2 regions of the Blautia sp. ZXY-1-C6 genome follow, and region 1 is predicted to be linked to the other one. Evidence: a T-box and tRNA genes for the amino acid it is inferred to sense, from the RefSeq annotation. Region 1 holds a T-box; the other holds one or more tRNA genes.
What was found. The T-box of region 1 lies ahead of ileS (isoleucine--tRNA ligase). A T-box ahead of a tRNA ligase gene usually reads a tRNA of that ligase, here a tRNA-Ile.
Positions count from the first base shown of each region.

Region 2: it has a tRNA-Ile gene. The T-box ahead of ileS (isoleucine--tRNA ligase) is inferred to sense a tRNA for this amino acid. The anticodon was not compared.

Region 1 covers NZ_JBWJVQ010000258.1:6,863-14,550, forward strand. Annotated here, with positions in the region: gene ileS (isoleucine--tRNA ligase) at 1-2,166, opposite strand, end outside; T-box leader at 2,297-2,532, opposite strand; gene AC075J_RS16650 (D-alanyl-D-alanine carboxypeptidase family protein) at 2,819-4,054, shown strand; gene AC075J_RS16655 (3'-5' exonuclease) at 4,025-4,984, opposite strand; gene AC075J_RS16660 (DUF362 domain-containing protein) at 5,045-6,169, opposite strand; gene AC075J_RS16665 (DUF1292 domain-containing protein) at 6,260-6,505, opposite strand; gene AC075J_RS16670 (phospho-sugar mutase) at 6,730-7,688, opposite strand, start outside.
Region 2 covers NZ_JBWJVQ010000159.1:1,743-9,430, forward strand. Annotated here, with positions in the region: rRNA gene AC075J_RS07065 (23S ribosomal RNA) at 1-2,039, shown strand, start outside; tRNA gene AC075J_RS07070 (tRNA-Asn) at 2,110-2,182, shown strand; tRNA gene AC075J_RS07075 (tRNA-Glu) at 2,187-2,258, shown strand; tRNA gene AC075J_RS07080 (tRNA-Thr) at 2,307-2,379, shown strand; tRNA gene AC075J_RS07085 (tRNA-Ile) at 2,384-2,457, shown strand; tRNA gene AC075J_RS07090 (tRNA-Asp) at 2,473-2,546, shown strand; tRNA gene AC075J_RS07095 (tRNA-Val) at 2,584-2,656, shown strand; tRNA gene AC075J_RS07100 (tRNA-Leu) at 2,660-2,745, shown strand; gene AC075J_RS07105 (FeoA family protein) at 3,008-3,220, opposite strand; gene AC075J_RS07110 (CopG family transcriptional regulator) at 3,397-3,591, opposite strand; partial or broken gene AC075J_RS07115 (DUF6783 domain-containing protein) at 3,694-4,128, opposite strand; partial or broken gene AC075J_RS07120 (DUF6783 domain-containing protein) at 4,087-4,191, shown strand; gene AC075J_RS07125 (DUF6809 family protein) at 4,223-4,513, shown strand; gene AC075J_RS07130 (FadR/GntR family transcriptional regulator) at 4,623-5,360, opposite strand; gene AC075J_RS07135 (ABC-ATPase domain-containing protein) at 5,818-7,560, opposite strand.

The DNA of each region.
Region 1 (7,688 bases):
TTCCTGGAGTGCTCTTGCTGCTTCCGGGATCTTGTAGTTAGCCAGGTCATTGTCAACTGCCTGAACTGTTGTGTTTAATCTGCTAAGGAGCCATTTGTCCATAACAGGAAGCTGGTCATAGTTCAGTTCATATTTGGTCGGGTCGAAGTTGTCGATGTCTGCATATAATACGAAGAATGCGTAAGTATTCCACAGTGTGCTCATGAATTTACGCTGTCCTTCCACAACTGCCTTGCCATGGAAACGGTTCGGAAGCCATGGAGCACTGTTGATGTAGAAGTACCATCTGATGGCATCTGCGCCGTATTTGTTCAATGCATCGAATGGATCAACTGCATTTCCTTTGGACTTACTCATCTTCTGTCCGTTCTCATCCTGGACATGTCCCAGAACGATTACGTTCTTGTATGGTGCTTTATTGAAGAGCAGTGTGGATTCTGCAAGGAGTGAGTAGAACCATCCACGAGTCTGGTCTACTGCCTCGGAGATAAAGTTTGCAGGGAACTGCTGCTCAAATAATTCTTTGTTTTCAAATGGATAATGATGCTGTGCAAAAGGCATTGCTCCTGAGTCGAACCAGCAGTCAATAACCTCCGGTACACGATGCATTTCTCCACCGCACTCCGGACACTTCAGTGTGATCTCATCAATGTATGGGCGGTGAAGCTCTACTGTCTTGGCTCTCTCATCACCGCTCATCTCGAATAACTCCTGACGGCTTCCGATGGAATGCATATGTCCGCATTCACACTGCCAGATGTTCAGTGGAGTTCCCCAGTAACGGTTACGGCTGATACCCCAGTCCTGAACGTTTTCAAGCCAGTCGCCGAAACGTCCTTTACCGATGCTCTCAGGGATCCAGTTGATTGTATTGTTATTTCTGATCAGGTCATCCTTAACTGCTGTCATCTTGATGAACCAGGATTCTCTTGCATAGTAGATCAGTGGTGTGTCACATCTCCAGCAGTGTGGATAATCATGCTCGAATTTCGGAGCATCGAAGAGCTTGCCTTCTTTGTCCAGATCTGTGAGGACCATAGGATCTGCTTTCTTTACGAAAACGCCTGCGTATGGTGTCTCTTTTGTCAGGTTACCCTGTCCGTCTACGAACTGTACGAATGGCAGTTCATAGTTACGTCCGATTCTGCTGTCGTCTTCACCGAATGCAGGTGCGATGTGAACGATACCTGTACCATCACTCATAGTAACGTAGTTATCACAGGTTACGAAATGAGCTTTCTTTTTCTGTTTTGCTGCTGCCTCTCCTGCACATGCGAAAAGCGGCTCGTATGCTTTGTATTCCAGGTCTGTTCCTTTGTAGGTTTCCAGAACTTCATATGCTTTCTCGCCTTCTTCTTTTACAAGTTTGCCAAGGACTTTGTCAAGGAGTGCTTCTGCCATATAATAGGTATATCCGTCTGCTGCCTTTACTTTGCAGTAAGTCTCATCCGGGTTTACGCAGAGTGCAACGTTGGACGGAAGTGTCCATGGTGTTGTTGTCCATGCAAGGAAGTATGCATCTTCACCAACAACCTTGAATCTTACAACTGCGGAGCGCTCTTTTACAGTTTTGTATCCCTGGGATACTTCCTGTGCGGAAAGAGGGGTACCGCATCTTGGACAGTAAGGAACGATCTTGAAGCCTTTATACAGAAGCTTCTTGTTCCAGATTTCTTTTAATGCCCACCATTCGGATTCAATATAATCGTCATAGTAAGTTACGTATGGATGTTCCATATCAGCCCAGAAACCAACAGTAGAGGAGAAATCCTCCCACATTCCTTTATATTTCCAGACGCTTTCCTTACACTGTTTGATGAATGGCTCCATACCGTATTCTTCGATCTGCTCTTTGCCATCCAGACCAAGTTTCTTCTCTACTTCCAGCTCTACCGGAAGTCCGTGAGTATCCCATCCTGCTTTACGCGGAACCATGTAGCCCTTCATTGTACGGTATCTCGGGATCATATCCTTGATAACGCGGGTAAGTACATGGCCGATGTGCGGTTTACCGTTTGCAGTAGGCGGTCCGTCGTAGAATGTATAGGTTTCTCCCTCTTTTCTGTTCTCCATACTTTTCTCAAAGATATGGTTTTCTTTCCAGAATTCTTCTACTTTTTTCTCACGGTCTACAAAGTTTAAGTTCGTATCAACTTTCTGGTACACAGTAATTTACCTCCTGTTTAAATTATTTGTATCAGACACCTGAAAATATGCAGGACGTTTATATACGCTGAAAAATATTTCCAGTGTCCTTTAAGAACGAAAATAAGCCCATAAAAAAATCGCCCTTTTGTAAAAGGACGAAGGTTTATTGACGTTCGCTATACCACCTGTTACATTGTACGGGCATCCTCTGCCGATACATGAATCTTTTAACGGGGATTTCCGTCAGCTCTTACCTGTCTGTACACCCTTCAGAGCTGCAACTCCGGAGTGATCTTCACTGCATTTACTCACCACCGGGCTCACACCCTCCCCGGTTCGCTGTCTGCTTTCCCCTGCAGTTACTCTCTCCATCAACGTTTTTGTGGACATATCATTTATTTAACTATGCGGATTCATTATAAGGTCACAAAATTCACTGTGTCAAGTATTTTTTTGAATATTAGGGTAATCCTGTTACTGTTTAATAACACTGGTTACTGTCAAACTCCCGAACAGTAACACACTGTTAACATACTATCATATAAATTTTACACAGGCATTGTAATTAATGATATAATAAGGTAGAATATTTTGTCCGAACGTCATTTAAAACGATGTACTAGGATATGGAAAGCAACTACTATGTATATTTAATGAAGGGTAATTTCAAATGTTTAAAACAAAATTTCATAAATTAATGAAACGTTTCCTCACCGGAATGCTTTGTGCAGGGATTCTGACCTCTCAGCCTGCAGTCACTTACGCTGCCGAGACCTCTGCCACTCCTGAAGCCGGTCATTCAGAAACCTATTCACAGGCCTCAGATATCGATTCTGTCAAAGGATGGCCCACAGGTCCTAATATCGAGGGACAGTCCGCAGTGCTGATGGATGCAGTCACTGATACTATTCTTTATTCCAAGAATGCCAAAGATAAGCTATATCCCGCCAGTATCACTAAGATCATGACCGCTCTTCTGGCCTGTGAATATCTGGATATGAACGATACGATCACCATGTCGCAGGAAGCGGCTTATGGGATTGAGGCCGGAAGCTCCAGCATTTACGCAGAAACAGGAGAAGTTTTCACAGTAGAGCAGGCCCTGATGGCTCTGATGCTGGAATCCGCCAATGAGATGGCTCTTGCTCTGGCAGAAAAAACAAGCGGTTCTGTAAAGAAGTTTGTTGAACTGATGAACCAGAGGGCAGCTCAGCTTGGCTGTAAGAACACCCATTTTAATAATCCAAATGGTCTTCCGGATGAGACGCATTATACCACCGCAGGTGATATGATGAAGATTGCAAAGGCAGCCTGGTATAATCCCAGATTCCGTAAATTTGTGACCACACAGGTTTATGAGATTCCTCCGACTAATAAGCAGTCTGAAACCCGTTATCTTCTCAATCACCATAAGATGATGCCCGGACAGTCTTATGCATACGATGGGGTTCTGGGAGGAAAGACCGGATACACCGATGCAGCGGGAAGTACGCTTGTCACCTATGCCAAGAGAGGAAATTCCATTCTCATTGCAGTTGTGCTGAATTCTACAAACGGTGCTTTTCCTGACACAACTTCTCTGCTGGATTACGGCTTCGACAATTTTGAAAAAGTAGACTTGAATATAGATACCGATCCGGTACCGGCAGTATTTCTCCCATGCGAAAAGCACCTGTTAAAGGACTGGAATAATCTGTGTTCCTTCTATTATATGAGGCATGTGTACGTAACTGTCCCCACAGGAACCGATGTGAGCCAGCTTGTAAAGAAGCAGAAACTTCTGAACAATTCTGTCGGTCCAAAGCGAATTAAAAGTAAATATTATTTAGACGGCCATATGGTCGGATATGGAATGCAATATGAAAAGGAGATCCTTTCAGATTTCCTTCTCAACGCTTCTTTTTAGTTTTCGCCTGAGGCGGAGGACTTCTTTTCTTTCACGAAGTTCCTCTGCTTCTTCTGTATCTGTGAAACGCAATGTCTTCACAGCGAAATATTTCTCATCTTCTGTTTTTCGGATGCGGATCTTGCCTCTTATCAGTCCATGTTCTTCACAATTGGATATGCTGTAATAAACCTTTGGATTATTCATAAACCATCGGAGTTTGCGCTTTGCAGGCAGATGACAGACCGGACATCTGGTGCTAGTCACCTCGCGGTCTTTCATGATTCGCTCTCTTGTGGCAAATTCTCTGGATACATATTTGTCATGATCCGGATAGGAAATATGTATCTCGTCTTTTTTCTTCTTTGGATTCTGGTAAACATCCAGTGACGGATGATTGATGATGATTATGTTATTTATTTTCTCCAGGACTTTCGCTGTATACCAGGCATCTGCAAGCGCCCGGTGAAATCCCCTGGATTTCTCTATTTTCAGCTCATCGATTGCATGCTCCAATGCACACCTGTGTGTACCGTCATCATAACTGATACTGTATAGTTTCTGCACATCATAATAGGTCACAGGTCCGGGAAGCAGATCCAGCAGGCCATAGAACTTCATATTTCTCTGAAGTTCCATCACGTCCTGATTTCCCCAGGTAAAAAAGTACCAGTCTTCTCCGCACCAGTCAATAAATTCCCTGACTGCCTGCTCAAAGGGCACTCCTTTCATAAGATCTTTATAATCTACATGAATTACCTCATGGATGCTGTCATGAATCCATTTATAGACCTGTGGTTTGATCAGTCGGTGAAAATGATCCGTTATTTCTTTTTTGCTGTTTACTTTTACAGCCCCAATCTCGATAATCTCAAATGGAAGCCTGTCGTTACGTGTTTTCTTTCCCGAAGGATTCTGATTCCATTCCAGGTCAAAGACAATATAGTTCATTCATCCAGTCCTTTTTGTTCATTACTTTTTCGCATTTATTTTCCACTGCTGATAAACATATTATTTCACAATCTTCAGTTCATACTGTCTGGTTCCCAGACCAATCTTCTCTGCCTGATCCAGTGTTGCCTGCCATTCAATGTTCGGGTTGGAATCTTTGAAATGGTCGTGGTGGCAATGCCAGTCAGGTTTTGCCAGATGTTCTCCAAGCTGGCTGTTCTCGATCGGAGTTGCTTTCAGACAGGCATCTGCGCAGGCCTGATCCAGAGCAACCGGGTCAAAGCTTGCAAACATTCCGATATCAGGAAGGATTGGTGCATCATTTTCGCCATGGCAGTCACAGTTCGGGCTGATATCCTGAACAAGTGCTACATGGAAATGCGGACGGCCATGACAGACTGCCTGTGCATATTCTGCCATCTTACGGTCAAGAAGTTCATTCGCACTGCTGTTTGGATTGTATACTGCATCAAAACCGCAGGCTCCGATACAACGGCCGCAGCCTTTACATTTATCATAATCAATGACTGCTTTTTTATTCGGATATGTAATCGCATCACTTCCGCACTCTTTCGCGCAGCGACGGCATCCGCGGCAGAGTTCTTCATTTACTGCAGGTTTTCCGCTGGCATGCTGTTTCATCTTACCAGCGCGGCTTCCGCATCCCATTCCGATGTTCTTGAGAGCACCGCCGAAGCCGGTTGCTTCATGACCTTTGAAGTGGCTTAAGCTGATAAAAATATCTGCATCCATGATCGCATGTCCGATCAGTGCAGTCTGACAATATTCACCGTTAACTACCGGTACTTCTACTTCGTCTGTACCGCGTAAGCCATCACCGATGATGATCTGGCATCCTGTTGAAATGCTGTTAAATCCGTTGAGATTTGCGCACTCCAGATGCTCCAGTGCATTCTTACGGCTTCCCGGATAAAGAGTGTTGCAGTCTGTGAGGAACGGAAGTCCTCCCTGCTCTTTACAGAGATCAGCTACTGCTTTTGCGTAATTTGGGCGCAGGAAAGCCAGATTGCCAAGTTCTCCGAAATGCATTTTAATAGCCACGAATTTTCCATCCATATCAATGTCTTTGATTCCGGCTGTAACGCAGAGTTTCTTCAGTTTATCAAGCTGGCTGGTGCCAACCGGACATCTGAAATCAGTAAAATAAACGGTTGATTTCTCCATCGTTTTTTCCTCCTGTTTTTATTGACCAAAATTTGATTTTCTTTTTTATTTTATCACAAGATGCAGGTTCTTTTCGAGATATTTTTTTGCTTACATCTGTTCGTAAAATTTTGTCACCTTTTTGTATTCTGCAGGCAAAGTAATCTGCTCTACCACAACATCTCCATCTTCTGCATTGTGGTAACGGTAAATGTAAACGCCCTCCTGGATCTCATCTCCTTCGATCAGAGAAACTGCCAGATATCCCTGTCCTTCAAATTCAAAGGTATCCATGATTGCAAAATCCCGTTCTGTTCCGTCAGATACCGGGATGCTGATTACTTCATATTCTTCCATAGTATGTTTTCCTTTCATTTATAAGCAGTCTTATTCTTATTTTCGCTGTTTTTTATTGTAGCAAAGAGTGTTAATTATATCAATCCTATTTAACCGAATCAAGTAAGTCGTTACTGTTCACAGTAACAGTAAGGCCCCTGCGGGTTACAAAAAGAAAGACTGCACCTCCAATGAGCACAGCCTTTCCGGTTTAGTATATTTTATTCAGTTCTGCTTACAATTGCTTATGCCATGATCGGTTTTAATGCTTCTGCAAGCTTCTCTTTCTCAGCTTCTGCCTCTTCCAGGTTCTTGCCGAGAGTTGTGTAATAGATCTTGATCTTTGGTTCTGTTCCGGATGGGCGGACAACTACTGTCTCGCCGTTATCCAGCTTGTAGATCAGTACGTTTGCTGCAGGAAGTCCTGTTTCTTCCGGTTTCTGGTAATCTGTTACTTTTACTATAGTATGACCTGCGATCTCTGTGAGAGGTTTGTCACGAAGTCCCTGCATCAGAGCTGACATCTTATCCATTCCGCTTAATCCCGGGAATTCGAAGCTGTCTACTTTGTTCAGGTAACGTCCGTACTGTGCATAGATCTCTTCCATTCTCTGTTTCAGGGAACTTCCGATGCTTCTGTAATATGCAGCCATTTCACAGATCAGCATAGATCCGATAACAGCATCCTTGTCACGTACATATGGTCCTGCAAGGTATCCGTAGCTCTCTTCAAATCCGAAGATAAATCTGTCTACTTCATCTGCTGCTTCAAGCTGTGCGATCTGATCGCCGATCCACTTGAATCCTGTAAGTACGCTTCTGAGTTCTACTCCATAGTGCTCTGCCACTGCATCTGCAAGTGGTGTGGAAACAATGGATTTCACTGCTACCGGATTCTTTGGCATTGTGCCTTTTTCAATGCGGCCTGCACAGATATAATCAAGAAGGAGTACACCTACCTCATTACCTGTTACCAGTTCATAGGAACCATCCGGGCATTTCATTGCAATACCAACGCGGTCTGCATCCGGGTCAGTTGCAAGCATTAAGTCTGCACCTGTTTCTTTTGCGAGATTTAATCCAAGTTCCAGAGCTGCAAAGATTTCCGGGTTCGGATAGCTGCAGGTTGTGAAGTATCCGTTCGGATATTCCTGTTCCGGAACGATTGTGATATCTGTGATTCCGATATCTTTTAATACCTGAG
Region 2 (7,688 bases), on a different contig from region 1:
TCTCCTCGAAATAGCTTTAGGGCTAGCCTCGATACAGATTTGCGGAGGTAGAGCACTGAATTTCCTAGGGGGCGTCAAAGCCTACCGAAGAATATCAAACTCCGAATGCCGCGTAATCGATTATCGGGAGTCAGACTGCACGAGATAAGTTGGGCGGTCAAAAGGGAAAGAGCCCAGACCTTCAGTTAAGGTCCCCAAGTGCGCGTTAAGTGGAAAAGGATGTGGGATTTCGAAGACAACCAGGATGTTGGCTCAGAAGCAGCCATCCATTCAAAGAGTGCGTAATAGCTCACTGGTCGAGAGGTCCTGCGCCGAAAATGTCCGGGGCTGAAACGCGCCACCGAAACTAAGGAACCGAAAGGTTGGTAGAGGAGCATTGCATGCGGGAAGAAGCAGTACCGTAAGGAGCTGTGGACTGCATGGAAGAGAGAATGCCGGAATGAGTAGCGAGAATAAGGTGGGAATCCTTATGGCCGAATATCCAAGGTTTCCAGAGTAAAGCTGATCTGCTCTGGGTAAGTCGGGGCCTAAGGCGAGGACGAGAGTCGTAGCCGATGGACAACAGGTGGAGATTCCTGTACTGCGGTATGACAGAACTGTGGGGACACGTAAGGAAAGCGGAAGCCGGGAATGGAAAGCCCGGTGCAAGCGGGGTACCAGTCACTTTGGCAAATCCGGGTGGCAATGGGAAGCCGTGATGCGGAGCGAAATAAAGTAGTGAAGTCCGTGAGCCATGCGTCAAGAAAAGCCGCTATCGTTTATACCGTACCCGTACCGTAAACCGACACAGGTGGATGAGGAGAGAATCCTAAGGCCGGCGGAAGAAGCATTGTCAAGGAACTCGGCAAAATGGCCCCGTAACTTAGGGATAAGGGGTGCCTGGGAAACCAGGCCGCAGAGAATAGGCTCAAGCAACTGTTTAGCAAAAACACAGGTCTATGCGAAACCGAAAGGTGAGGTATATGGGCTGACGCCTGCCCGGTGCTGGAAGGTTAAGAGGAGAGGTTAGCGCAAGCGAAGCTTTGAATTTAAGCCCCAGTAAACGGCGGCCGTAACTATAACGGTCCTAAGGTAGCGAAATTCCTTGTCGGGTAAGTTCCGACCCGCACGAAAGGCGTAATGATTTGAGCGCTGTCTCGACAATGCATCCGGTGAAATTGAAGTACCAGTGAAGATGCTGGTTACCTGCGCCAGGACGGAAAGACCCCATGGAGCTTTACTCCAGTCTGGTACTGGGACTCGGTATTGCATGTACAGGATAGGTGGGAGGCTAGGAGATGGTAACGCCAGTTGCCATGGAGCCGTTGTTGGGATACCACCCTTGCAGTATTGGGTTTCTAACCAGCCGCCGTGACCCGGCGGTGGGACAATGCCAGACGGGGAGTTTGACTGGGGCGGTCGCCTCCGAAAGGGTATCGGAGGCGCCCAAAGGTTCCCTCAGAATGGACGGAAACCATTCGAAGAGTGCAAAGGCAGAAGGGAGCTTGACTGCGACACCGACGGGTGGAGCAGGTACGAAAGTAGGGCTTAGTGATCCGGTGGTATTAAGTGGGAATGCCATCGCTCAACGGATAAAAGCTACCCTGGGGATAACAGGCTTATCACTCCCAAGAGTTCACATCGACGGAGTGGTTTGGCACCTCGATGTCGGCTCATCGCATCCTGGGGCTGTAGTAGGTCCCAAGGGTTGGGCTGTTCGCCCATTAAAGCGGTACGCGAGCTGGGTTCAGAACGTCGTGAGACAGTTCGGTCCCTATCCGGCGTGGGCGTAGGATATCTGAGAGGAGCTGTCCTTAGTACGAGAGGACCGGGATGGACGGGCCGCTGGTGCATCGGTTAGACTGCCAAGTCTACGGCCGAGTAGCCAAGCCCGGAAGGGATAAACGCTGAAGGCATCTAAGCGTGAAGCCCCCCTTAAGATGAGATATCCCATTCGAAAGAAGTAAACCCCCTTGAAGACGACGAGGTAGATAGGGCAGAGGTGGAAGTGCAGTAATGCATGGAGCTGACTGTTACTAATCGGGTGAGGGCTTGACCAAGAATCGCAGGAAGAATGATTTTCAGGAAATGTCAACATGTATGTAGTTTTGAAGGTGCAAAAACCTTTATTCCTCCTTAGCTCAGTCGGTAGAGCATGCGGCTGTTAACCGCAGTGTCGTTGGTTCGAGTCCAACAGGGGGAGTTTTGGCTCCATGGTCAAGCGGTTAAGACACCGCCCTTTCACGGCGGTAACAGGGGTTCAAATCCCCTTGGAGTCATTTAAATAATGGAAATGTGATTTTTGAGGCTTGATTCTGTTACAACATGCCGATGTGGCTCAATTGGCAGAGCAGCTGATTTGTAATCAGCAGGTTATCGGTTCGAGTCCGATCATCGGCTTTTTGGACCTTTAGCTCAGTTGGTTAGAGCAACCGGCTCATAACCGGTCGGTCCTGGGTTCGAGTCCCCGAAGGTCCATTTTTAAATTATTTTGGCCCAGTGGCTCAGTTGGTTAGAGCGTCGCCCTGTCACGGCGAAGGTCGAGAGTTCGAGTCTCTTCTGGGTCGTTAGCATTTGCTGACGAAGTAATTGCATAAGTAGTATGGAATCTTAGCTCAGCTGGGAGAGCATCTGCCTTACAAGCAGAGGGTCATAGGTTCGAGCCCTATAGGTTCCATATGCCGCAGTGGCGGAACTGGCAGACGCCCGGGACTTAAAATCCCGTGGGTAGTGATACCCGTACCGGTTCGATTCCGGTCTGCGGCATGATTTTAAGTGAGAGAAACGTTGTAAAATTAACGTTTCTCTTATTTTTTTTCTTATAGGTTTTGAACACACTTGAACATAATTACTACAGTTGTATACCTCATCTGCGTCTCTTTCTTCGTATAATTCAGAGAACAATTATTAAGACGGAAAACTGACGACTGATAGAACAGAGATAAGAATAAGCCGGATAAATGCTGAATGTTACAGCATTTATCCGGCCTTTGTCTTGTAAATTTTCACCATATTTAAATATAAAGCACTATACCTGTATTCTGTCTGCAATTTCATTTCCAAGAGCTATCTTTCGGTTTGCAGAAGAAATGATCAGAGAATCGTGAAATTTTCGGAGAACACGAATCGTGCTGCCTTCGTGAATATCCATATCATGCATGGATTTAATAACTTCCGGCAGTCCGAACATCCATTTAATTGTGTAAGTGTTTCCCTGAGTAGACTCTGATAATGAATGCATAAAAAAACCTCCTTGTATAAAATAATACAGTAAATAATGTCAGATAATTTATTGCTTCTGCTGGAATAATTGTATATCTATAAGCGCTAGTTCGTCAATTGTAACATTATTTCATACAATACTTGAATAACTATTCATTTATTCAGATATTTCAGAAGCGTTTTTATGCATATTATTTATTCGACAAATTTCAGATTATCAAGTGCATAGCGGAGTGCCATGCACATCAATTCATTTCTTGAGCGTCCGCTTTTGGCAGACAAGTCATCATATTGTTCCTGCAGTTCACGTTCAAGGCGAATGGTCATGGTGATTGATCTGTCTTCTTTTTTATCTGTACATTTTGGCCGGACAATAAAGTCGTTTGGCATGATTATCCCTCCTGTATAAACATTTATTAGTGAATGGTTATCATAATTGATATTGCTTATTCTATAGCAATCCTCTGAAATAATGCATCTTAATCCAGCCCATCAGAGTGTGAAATCCTGCGTCAGATATCTTTGCCGTGCGTCAGCACGCCTGCAGATATCTTCCTTGTCTTTCGCACTCTGCTGAACTGTCTTAAATGCATTATTTACGAGGATTGCTATAATTTTGATCTCCGTAATCACTGTTATGATATAAAGTATAGTTACACAGGATTGACATTGATATAACACAAATTTATAATACATATTAGTATTACTTTTTTTCGCTTTGAATATAGAAAGGTTATCCTGCGAGACTGTTGTAAGAATTAATTTGATGCGATAGTATGAGTGAGTTATGAATATGTGGGGAATACTTGTAACATTAGAGTGTGTCTGAAAAATCATTCCCGCAATCTGCACGCCCCACTTTGCGGGATATTTCACCCGAATTCAGTTGCCGTAGCCCGCTACGGCGCCCTCATCCGGGCAAAATATCCCACAAATTGTGACGCACATCTTGCAGAAAGCCTTTTTCAGACACGCTCTAGAATGCAGTAAATAAATATTTTCAGAGAGACTGGGTAAATATATGGAAAATATGATTCGGAAATTGTATGATATGTATATGGATAATGACAATAGAGAAAAAAATGAAATGTCAGTAATGCATGATGATTTATGTAAAGAGAAAAAAGAGAAGGCATACCAGTGCTATCAGAAATTGAGAGTTCAACTGACAGATGAGCTTGCTGAAGAACTGGATGAACTGATGAATAAACATATGGAAATATATCCACAGGAGCTGGAAGAAAGTTTTGCCATGGGATTTAAAACAGGGGCAAGGCTGATGTGCGAGGTTTTTGGTGAAGAAACAGAATGATTGTAAAGCAGATATGGCAATTCTCCAGATAAAGTATGATTTTAGAGGATTGCCATAGGTCTGATAAGTGGGGGTGACATATAATTTTTGATAACATGATCAGGATAATTTATGGTTGTTGAACGTTATCAGAAATTGTGAGATTGTCAGACGTAATTTCATTCAGGAGATATTCTATAGTATGCATATGTTCATTCATAATTTTTTCTGCAAGAGGTGCATCATTATTGGTTATTGCCTGAACAAGCCGGGTGTGCTGGGAATCAATCTCCGGTGCATCGTTATTTTTCTGCATAAGATAGGAACGTATTCCAACGATCATATTTTCAGTAATCTGTGCAGAGGCATTTAATACACTCAGTATTAATGGATTGGCAGAAATCTGAGCAATTTTCAGATGCAGATCACGATCCAGATCACCGCGGATTTTTTCATCCTGAGTGCTGTCCAGTCTGGCAATGATAAGCTGGAGTTCAGCAGCATCCAGCGGTGTACAGTTTTGGGCGGCGAGAAAAGCAGCTTTGCTTTCCAGTGCGCCTCGAAGCTGCAATGCATCCTGAATTTTGCTGTTGTACATTTGAAATATGATAGACAGAGGTTCAGTAAGACAGCTGTGAAGATCAGTTGCAATATAATTGGCACCGCCATGTACGCTGACAGTAATCCCGAGTAGGGAAAGAGCCTTCAGGACTTCTCGTAATGCTGGTCTGGAGATTCCGAATTCTTCTGCCAGAATACGTTCAGCAGGAAGTGCGTCGCCGGGTTGTAATTCTCCGTTTTGGATATTTTCGATAATTTGTTTCAGAACATCGTTGAAGGTACTGGTTTTATCTATTTTTCTAAACATTTATTTTCCTCTTTCCTGGTACATCGTTTCGTAAATAACTATACCAATCGCGTAAGATGCGGATTCGAGTGTGCAGCTCTATATCAGATAACTGTTCCGCAGAGATTTCTTTGATTATTAAATAGTTACATACATCTAATATTATAACGGATTGAAAGGGAGATGCAACTGATTCCTGCAAAATTTCTAAAAGTGTAAAATTTTTGTGTTGCTGAGAACGGAGTGAACAGTAACAAATTTTTGCAGTTTTTTTATAAATTTTATAATTATATTAGAAATTAGACAAATTTCTCTCACATTTATAGGTTATGATATTTACATCTTAAGGAAATGACGTACCTTAAGAGAAAATCTTTCCTTTCCCTAAAAAGTGTAAAATGAACGTGAATCACCGCTTAGCCGACAAGATCGACGGAGAAGCGGTGATTTTATTATGTCACTGAAGCAGGATTCTTTCTTATAAACCTCTGTAACGATTAAGACAGGCATAAATTTCCTGAATACGGGGAGTAGCGTAACCACAGGAAATTTTTTGATTCTCCGTAAAGAAGGACAGACCATGTAAAGAGAGATTTTTCCAGAGAAACTGCACAATCTCAGGCAGGGTACGTCTGCCGTCTGCCAGATGTTCAACTGCATATTTCAGCAGGAGACCTAAGGCAGCGGTCTGTTCCGCGTCAATAAGCTGTTCTGTATAGCGGAGATCAATCTCCTGTCTGCCGAGAGAGAAGCCATCTGTTCCGGAGATTCTGGTTTTCAGGCGCTCAGGTTTTGCGGCACCGGAATCGGAATGATTTCCACGACTGTTATGTCTGAGGCGCTTAGAAGATTCGGCAGGTCTGCTCATAATGCGATGGCTGTGCGGAAGCTGAAAATCAGTAACTGAAACAGCAGGCAGAGGATATTGGCTGCATAATTTTTTGACAGAAGCTGTAATATCTTTTGGAACGTAATTGTCCATCTGGATAATTGTATCTGCAATATGAAAGAATGCCCCGGAACTTCCGGCAACAAGAATTGTAGAAATCCCTGCTTTTTTATAAAGATCCTCTGCACGCTCCAGAAACGGAGTGATCGGCTCTTTCTCACGCTGGATAACCTGCTGCATGAAAGCATCACGAACCATGAAGTTAGTTGCGGAGGTGTCTTCGTCAAGAAGAAAAAGGTGGCTTCCGGCTTCCATGCTTTCTGCGATACCGGCTGCCTGTGAAGTGCTTCCACTGGCATCCAGTGTAGAGAAACAGCGGGTATCTTTCTTGTTTGGAAGATCATTTATAAACATGGAAATATCCACATCCTTGATAAAACGGCCATCTTCTGAACGCAGTTTGACAGCAGTTGCATCTGTGATCACGTATTCACGTCCATCTCCGGGGATATGATTGTATACACCAAGTTCAAGTGCATTCAGAAGCGTGGATTTGCCATGATATCCACCGCCTACGATCAGAGTGATTCCCTTTGGGATCCCCATGCCTGTGATTTTTCCTTTATGGGGAAGATTTATGGAAATGCGCAGACTGTCCGGAGAAGTAAAGGGAACAGAAGCTTTCATAGGGCGGGAGGAAATACCGCTTTCTCTTGGGAGGATGGAGCCGTCGGCTATGAATGCGCAGAGATTTTTTGCGGGCAGCGTCTGACGGATAAATTCCTGATCCTCTGCAAGCTCTATATAATTCTGTAATTCCTTTGCATTAAGGCTGGAATAGAAAAAGGATTTTTGAATGCATACAGGCAGAAAATCAAAAAGGATTTTCTCCAGTTCAGTGGCATTGATCGTGCGGCCATTAGCAGGGAAGCCCACAAAAAAGCGGGCGGTTATGCCTTTTTCTGTTATTTCACAGGCTGTCCGGGAAAGAATCTCCTGACCACAATGACTGACAGTGAGCAGGCCGCTTTTGCCGGAGCCTTTTGCACGAAAGCTGTACTGGCTGACCTGTTTTTCAAACTGACGTGTAAGATAGTCGCAAAGAGTAGTCCCGGTAAGTGTATCTTTATAATATTCGACGGGAAATCCGGCATCTCTGTGTGAAATCTGAATGCTGACATGAGAGGGAGAAGCAAAAGGATCTCCCTGCACATGGTCGATGGACAGAATATAATTTCCAAAATGATACAGACCTTTCAGCCCTTTATATGCCGGATAACTTTTGCGGTTTATGGAACGAAGCTGCTGACGCAGTTCCTCTGAATTTTTCATGACAGAACCTCCTGGTATTGCAGATATTTTTATAATAATCCTCGCAAATAATGAATTTGAGAGGAGAAACATTAACCTGCCATCAACTATAGCGGAAATGAATCATAATGTCCACTGACAAATAAATA